DNA from 2 places in the Trichococcus flocculiformis genome. Region 2 is predicted to be linked to the other one. Evidence: riboswitches for the same ligand, from Rfam matches in the RefSeq annotation. Region 2 holds a riboswitch; the other holds the start of a gene.
What was found. A riboswitch is a leader RNA that binds a small molecule or an ion and turns the genes downstream of it on or off. The one in region 2 is predicted to bind thiamine pyrophosphate.
Positions count from the first base shown of each region.

Region 1: linked by a shared signal. The riboswitch ahead of thiM (hydroxyethylthiazole kinase) and the one ahead of thiW (energy coupling factor transporter S component ThiW) in region 2 are both predicted to bind thiamine pyrophosphate.

Region 1 is NZ_OY759718.1:449,344-453,357, forward strand. Features, by position in the region: gene ACKPCD_RS02410 (IS256 family transposase) at 1-682, shown strand, start outside; gene ACKPCD_RS02415 (prolyl oligopeptidase family serine peptidase) at 954-2,501, shown strand; TPP riboswitch at 2,565-2,671, shown strand; gene thiM (hydroxyethylthiazole kinase) at 2,750-3,574, shown strand; gene thiE (thiamine phosphate synthase) at 3,561-4,014, shown strand, end outside.
Region 2 is NZ_OY759718.1:728,132-732,145, reverse strand. Features, by position in the region: gene nagA (N-acetylglucosamine-6-phosphate deacetylase) at 1-975, opposite strand, end outside; gene ACKPCD_RS03830 (MurR/RpiR family transcriptional regulator) at 1,044-1,859, opposite strand; gene thiW (energy coupling factor transporter S component ThiW) at 2,079-2,570, opposite strand; TPP riboswitch at 2,702-2,803, opposite strand; TPP riboswitch at 2,866-2,968, opposite strand; gene ACKPCD_RS03820 (zinc-binding dehydrogenase) at 3,005-3,988, opposite strand; gene ACKPCD_RS03815 (DUF5131 family protein) at 4,012-4,014, opposite strand, start outside.

The DNA.
Region 1 (4,014 bases), 280 kb from region 2:
GGTGCGCGAAGACCACCGGGTCATCAGCAAGGCCGTCTACATCGCCCAGGGCGTCAATGATTTGAACAAGCGGGAAATCCTTGGTTTCAAAGTATCGGATCAAGAATCCAAGGAGACCTGGAGATCCTTCTTACAGGATCTGCGGGACCGTGGATTGATGCAGCCTAAACTGGTGATTTCGGATGCCCATCAGGGCCTGAAAGCCGCCATTCAGGAAGTGTTTGTGGGCGCAGCCTGGCAGCGGTGTACGGTCCATTTTCTCCGGAATATCCTGGACGTGATGCCGAAAAAAGATAGCGAAGAGCAGCGTCAAGCCTTGCGGAAAATTTTCCGCGCCAACACCCTTCAGCAAGCGTTGGAAAGCCGTCAGGCATTCGAGGAGCTGACCGGTGGAGAGAACCGCTTCAGCAAGGCCTTGGAGACGTTGGACAGCGGCTTTATGGACGCAATGCAGTATCTTCAGGAACCGGAAGTCTACCACATTTCCCTGCGGACAACCAATTCCCTGGAACGGGTCAATCGCGAGATCCGTCGAAGAGAACAGGTGGTTTCGATTTTCCCGAATACTGACTCAGCGGAACGCTTGATTGGCGCAGTTCTGATGGATATCCATGAGGACTGGGAAAAGAACCGTTGGACATTCCTGATGAAGACAGGAAATCCGATCGTAGGGAGGACTTAACAATTGCACGCTCGGTTTAGGTAGGAATCGGTTTTTGATTCCTACCTAAACCGAGGGTCCTGCCAGGCTCGCCTGGCACAAAAACACACGTATCAAGAAAAAGGAACTACAAAGTGATTTTACACAGGATTTCGGACTTGACCGATTTCTATGCTGTCCTCCGATGGACGGATTCTTCACCGGAGCTGCGGACCCATTCCGTCGTTTTTGAAGATTGAACTATAGTATAATGAAATGTAAATGGAACAAGGAAGAATGGAGGGGTCAGGGAGTGAGAGGTAAAATAAGCGGCACTATTTTTACATCAGGGATAACGGCAGGTTTGCTTGCCGGTTGCGGTTCCGGAGAATCGGTGGATCAACAGGATTCAGACCAGCAAGAAGGCGTGCAATCAGCCGATGCCTATGCTGGCGTCGTGAAGACCAGCATCTATGTAAAGGGGTATGAAGGAGGACCGGGCGTACCGAAGCTCATCATCGAACTGGAGGATGCGGTCGACAGTGTCGATCCTAGCGGCTGGCAGGTCATGACGGCCGGATCGGAACGCACGGTGACGGACGTCTATACATCCGATGAAAACGGGAACCCGCAGGAGAATTCAAACTTCATCGCGATCGATATGGAGACCGGTTTTAATGATGAAACCTTCAGTGTGATCGGATCCCCGTTCACCTACAATACGACGACATCGATGAATGAGTGGTCTCCAGCTTATGAGGTCGCAATCGCTGCTCCTTCCGTCACGATCGAGGATGAAACCTACTCTTTGAGCATCACGGAGGATGCCGTGAACAACCGCATCTCCCCGGATACGGATTTGTTCACCGCCAGAGGAACTTTCAGCGGCACCTACGTGAATCCGTTGACGGATCAAGAAGAGGAACTGACGCTTTCGACAGCCGCCTATGAACCGGCGAACCTTGCCGAAGGGGAAGCGAATCCATTGGTCATCTGGCTGCACGGTCAAGGTGAAGGCGGAACAGATCCCGACATCGCAATCCTTGGAAATGAAGTATCGGCGTTGGCAAAAGAGGAGATCCAGTCCTATTTCAAAACTGACGACGTGACCGGAGCTTACGTGTTGGCTGTCCAAGCGCCTACCTATTGGATGGACGAAGGGGACGGAACGAACGGCAATGGCAGCGGTATCTCCAGATACACCGAAATCTTGATGGATACCATCAATGATTATGTAGCTGCGCATCCGGATGTCGATACCGATCGCATCTATTTGGGAGGCTGCTCGAACGGCGGCTACATGACCATGAATATGGTCATCCAATACCCGGAATATTTTGCTGCAGCTTATCCAATCTGCGAGGCGTATGCTTATTATGAATACGAGCGCAACAGTGATGGTACGTATGTGAAAGCAAGCGAGGAAGCTACCGGTACTTCCGCTTTCGTGAAGACCGGGCGAGTTTGGTTCACCGAAGAAAAACTCCAGGCAATCAAAGACTTGCCGATTTGGTTTGTCCAATCAGCTGATGACCCGGTCGTCGTCCCTGCGAACTACTTGCTGCCGACTTACCAGGCACTTGTCCAGGCGGGAGCCGAAAACACTTGGGTTTCCTACTTCGAAACAGTTGAAGGAACGGATAGCCCCGGCACGACTTACATGGGTCACTTCTCCTGGATCTATCTCTTCAACAACCAGGTGACAGGCGTCCAGGATAAGGAAGCGATCGCGGCTGCTGCCGACACTGAAACATTCGGATCAGAACCAAGCAACGCTGCCGGCGGAGGAACGGCTGCAGCCACAGTCGGCGGAACCACTTATGCGAATATTTTCGAGTGGCTGAATGCGCAATCAAAATAAAAAAATCAGCAAAAATCATCCTTGAGTAAGGCTGCCACTTATGCTAAGATAGTGACACAATTACATACGAAAAAAGGGAGCTTGTGTCAGCAGGCTGAGAGGAAGTAATCAACTTCGACCTATTACCTGATTTGGATAATGCCAACGTAGGGAAATAACATTGAATGATTCTATTCAGCGGGAAATGCCTATTTCGGACATTTCCCGCTTTTTTTGTCGCATCAAATAAATTATTTGGAGGTACTCCCATGTTCAAAATGCTATTCGAAAATGTCCAGCAACAGACGCCGCTGGTCCATTGCATCACCAATTACGTAACCGTCAATGATGTCGCCAATGTCCTGCTGGCTGCCGGTGGGTCGCCGATCATGGCGGATGCCCCCGAGGAAGTCGCGGACATCACAAGCATCTGCACCGCCTTGAATCTGAATATCGGTACACTGAACAGTCGAGCCGTGGAATCTATGCTGCTGGCCGGGCGCCAAGCCAATGCGCTCGCCCATCCCGTTGTTTTGGATCCGGTCGGTGCGGGGGCATCCCCTTTCAGGACCGAAACGACCTTCAACTTGCTGGAAGACATTGCCTTCACCGTGATCAAAGGGAACATTTCGGAAATGAAAACGATCCATTCCGGCAGCGGCACGACGAAAGGCGTCGATGCAGACATCAGCGATGCCGTGACCGAGGAGACGCTCGAGGCAACGGTCGCTTTCGCCAAACGCTTGGCCGACCGCAATGAGGCGGTCATTGCGATCACCGGCGCAATCGATATCGTTGCGGACCGGGACAAAGCCTACATCATCCGCAACGGACATCCGCAGATGGCGAAGGTGTCCGGAACTGGGTGCATGTTGTCGGCAGTGATTGCAGCCTATTGCGGAGCCAACCCGGAGCAGTTGCTGGATGCTACCGCGGCAGCGGTATGCCTGATGGGAGTCAGCGGCGAGCTGGCTTATGAAAGGATGATCCGCAATGCGGCAGGGACTTCCTCCTACCGCAGCTACCTCATCGATGAAATTAGCAAGATGTCGGCCGAAAAACTGGAAGGAGGCGCTAAAATTGAGAATAGATAAGAACGATTTGCTGCTTTATGCGGTTACCGATCGCCAATGGCTGGGGGAAGCATCCTTGGCGGAACAGCTTGAAGAAGCCATCCAGGCGGGGGTTACCGTCGTGCAATTGCGCGAGAAGGAACTGGATTTTGATGCCTTTGTATCCCTTGGCAAGGAACTGCAGGCCGTGGCCAAACGCCACCGCATTCCCTTCATCATCAATGATGCGGTCGATGTGGCCTTGGCGTTGGATGCGGACGGTGTACATGTGGGGCAGAGCGATATGCAGGCAGGAGATGTCCGCAGCCGGATCGGCGAAGAGAAAATCCTGGGTGTCTCTGCCCATTCCGTCGAAGAGGCGCTGGCGGCCGAACGGAACGGGGCCGACTATCTGGGCGTCGGTGCCATCTACGGTACAGCAACGAAGCCGGATGCCAATACGCTATCGATCGAGACGTTGC
Region 2 (4,014 bases):
GATGCTGCAGCCGGTAAAAGCGATGATGTTCCTGAAGGCATCCTGAAATTCCAGCACACTTCCTGCTAGATTTCCGCTTTCCAGACGGGCTTGGCCTTCTTTGACGATGACCTTCTGTCCGCCCAATTCACTGATGCCGTCGCCCATCCCTTTGGCGCGCATAGCATCGGTAATCAATTCGATGCGGTCTGCGCCCTTCTGTTTGAAGGCGATCTTCACCATTTCCGGATCGATATGCAGACCATCGACAATCATTTCCGCATAGATACCATCCTCCAGGAACGCATGTCCGGTCACACCGGGCTCACGGTGATGGAGTCCCCTTTGCGCATTGAAGAGATGGGTGACATGCGCTGCCTTGGATTTTCTCAGCTGGCTGCGAAGAGCATCCGAATGCCCGACCGAAAGCACGATGCGGTTATCGAGACAATACTTTTCGAATGCCGTCGCATCAGTGGTCTCCGGCGCATAGGTTACCAAACGGATCAAGCCGCCGCTCAAGTCCTGCCATTTGCGCATTAAGGCAGCATCCGGCAGTTTGATGTGTTCTTCCGGTTGCGCCCCTTTATGGACGACAGAAATGAATGGCCCTTCGAGGTGGATGCCTTGGATGACTGGATTTTTTTCTGAAGCCTTGCGGATGCCGATCAATGCCCTCTCGATATTTTCAGAAGATTGCGTCATCGTCGTCGGAAAATAGCTGGTGATCCCTTCCCGGTGCATCGCTGCAATCATCCGATTGATGTCTTCCGCATCACCGTCCATGTTGTCCACACCATATCCGCCATGACTGTGGACATCAATGAATCCGGGCACCAGTCTGCTTCCGGCTGCATCAATCACTTCTTCGCCTGATTCAGGAACGTACTCCGACATCTTTCCGACTGCGCTGATTTCTTTTTCAAACCGGACGAATCCATCAAAAATGACTGTTTCTCCGGTATAAACTTCTGCATGGATGATCACTCTTTTCATTTGTATCCCCCTCTTTGATCGTGAACTTTTTTCACTGTCCACTTGCATGACTCAAACAGCACATCGCGCTATTCTGTTTTTTTTGAATAACCTTGCACATTTGCTCTCGTCAGATCCATATTGTATTGGAAATCATGGTCCTGCAACAGGAAGGTCGAAATCACATCGATCAGGTACATCATCCCGAACTGCGTGTTGACGAACACCGTGTTGTTGACGAAACGCGAGTGATAACCGAAGCACGTGACATCCGCCAGTTTCGTCAGCGAACTGTTTTTGAAGCTCGTCAGGGCGATGATCTTCGCTTTTTTCTTCTTCGCGATCTCCAAAGATGCAATCAGTTCAGGGGTCTCTCCCGAATTTGAAATGGCGATCACCAATTCGCCCTCCTTGATGATCGAACTGTTGATGATCATCAGGTGGGAATCCGTAACCCCCGTAGTATTCAGCCCCATCCGGATCAAGCGTTGCGCCAATTCCGCGGCCGTGAAACCGGAACTGCCGATGCCGTAGATGACTGTTTTGTTTGCGTTTTTGATCCAATCACCAACCGTTTCGATTGCCTGATCCTCGATCATCTGATTGGTTTCATCGATGACTTGTGTATAATAGCCATAAATATCGTCATAGACGGTCGGCATTTCTTTCGAAGGATGACCGCTCGCCAATGAACGCAGCGCAATCTTCATGTCCACAAACCCATCGATGTTGATGCGTTTACAGAACCGGGTGATGCTGGAAGTCGAGGTATCCGCCTTCGCTGCCAAATCCTTGATGTTCATATTTTTGATGGATGCTTTGTTCTGCAGAATGTAATCCGCAATCTTTTTCTCGTTCGCGGAAAAAGTAGAATACTGATTCTGTATTTCTTCGATGATTGTCATTTACTTGTTGCCTCCGCCTGCTTTGCGCAACCACCAAAAGCGCACTGCGCATTTCTTCCCTTCGCCTTTTCCCTCTATGCTGATAGAATAACACATGAAAATAGTTTTTTCAATTATTATTTACTGAAAATTATTTTCTTTAACTTATCTATTGGAGACACTTTTAGACAGCAGAAAGCCGCCCCCTTCCGAGAGCGGCTTCCTTCATAAGCAGATGCTTCAGATTATGTTCCGGTCCAATACGCTTCTTTTTTCCATTTCCAGGATGATAAAATATGCCATCCCGGCTCCGATGGCGGAACTGATCGCGAAGCTCGGCAGGAAGAGCATCAGTGCAGCTTCCATGCCCATAAAGAACTGCGCCAGCAAAGTGCTCACCAACGAGCCCAGAATTCCGGTGCCAATCCATTCACCCAGTGCCGCGTAACCGAGCTTTTGCGTTCTGGCATAAAACAGACCTGCGCAAACAGCTCCAATCATGCTGCCAGGAAAGGCAAATATGGTTCCCGTCCCCAACAGGTTGCGCAGCAAGGATACGCTGAAGGCTTGCAGGACGGCATACCCCGGTCCTAACCAGACAGCGGTCAATACGTTCAAAAGATGTTGCACCGGCGCTACTTTTGCCAGTCCGATCGGAATGACGAAGATGCTGTTGCTGACCACCCCCATGGCGATGATCAAGGCAGTGGTGACTAATTTCTTTGTGTTCATACTATTTTCCCCTTTTCAGTTTGATTTATTATTTTTGCATCTTGCTCTTTCCTAACTGTTTCCCCTCCTCCCTGAATTGAACGAAAATAAAAAGACACCTCCCCTGAGATGTCTTGGATATACGTACGGACTCCAGACCGAGCTCAGTTCCCTCCGCCAGTACGAACTGGATCAGGTTTGAAGGGTTCCGACAGTTTCGGTCTCAGCGCTCGCGCGCACCCCTACTGAAAATAAAAAACGCTATATGATCTGATGCGAAAATCAGAAAATATAACGTTTTGATGTCTATTATGCGAATAGTCAAACGCCACATTCCCTCCGCTAGTATGAACTAGATCAGGTACAAAGAGTTCCGGCAATGCCGGTCTCAGCGCAATAGCGCACCCCCAGTGTTTCTCATTTGATTCTAACCAATAATCCGCGGAAACGCAACCCTATTCTGAAGCTTTCTCTCCCGCAGCGCTCGGATCCAACACAATGGCTTTTCCGAAACTGTCCTGGCTCTGCAAAAAGGCATGGGCTTGGGCAACCTCTTCGAGCGGGAAGACTCGCTCGGGATCCACAGCAATGCCTTTTTCTTCAATGTACTCCAGCAGTTCATTCACCTTCTCGCCGGAGACGTCACTCGAATGGAAAGTAGTCAAGTAGCTGTTATGCTTCAATTCCATGATGGGATCGAAATCCTCCAGGAACCATTTCCCGCCCAGTTGACCGGTGCTGCAGACAACGCCGCCTTCCCGGATATGGGAAAGGCTGTCCTTGATCGTCGCAGGGCCGATCAATTCCAGAATTTTGTCGAAAGTCTCTTCCGTTTCCAACACGCCGTTGCGGTCTTCGACGTAGTCGGTGAAGCCGGCTTCTTTCAATCTCTCACCCTTTTCGGCTTTCCGCGTGCTCCCATAAATCCTGATATCCGGGAATTGGGCTTTGACCAACTTGGCAAAGGCAACCCCTACTCCGCTCGTTGCACCCCGAACCAAAATTTGATCGGATGCTTGGATCCTCAGATTCTTCATGGAACCGAAAGCCGTATAGTAGGTTTCCGGAATGGCCGCCAGTTGGGCCCAGGGCAAATCGGTGTGGATGGGGTAGATTTGGTCATTCGGCAACAGGACATATTCCGCATAACTCCCGTCGAAGGCCCTCCCCATCTCTCCCATGATCGACACCACTTTTTGACCGAGAGGCAATTTCTCTTCGTCGCTCGAACGCTCCACTATCCCTACGCATTCAATCCCTAAAATGCGGGGAAATTTGACCAAGGGGGATTTCCCCTCCCGCGTAAAGATTTCCGAATGGTTGATGCCGAAGCCCATGACCTTCACGAGCGACCAGCCTTCCCGGATTTCCGGAAGCGGAACTTCCTGATGCACCAGTTTTTCCGGTCCGCCCGCTTCATGCACTACGACTGCCTTCATTTCTCCGACTTCCTTTCTTATTTTCA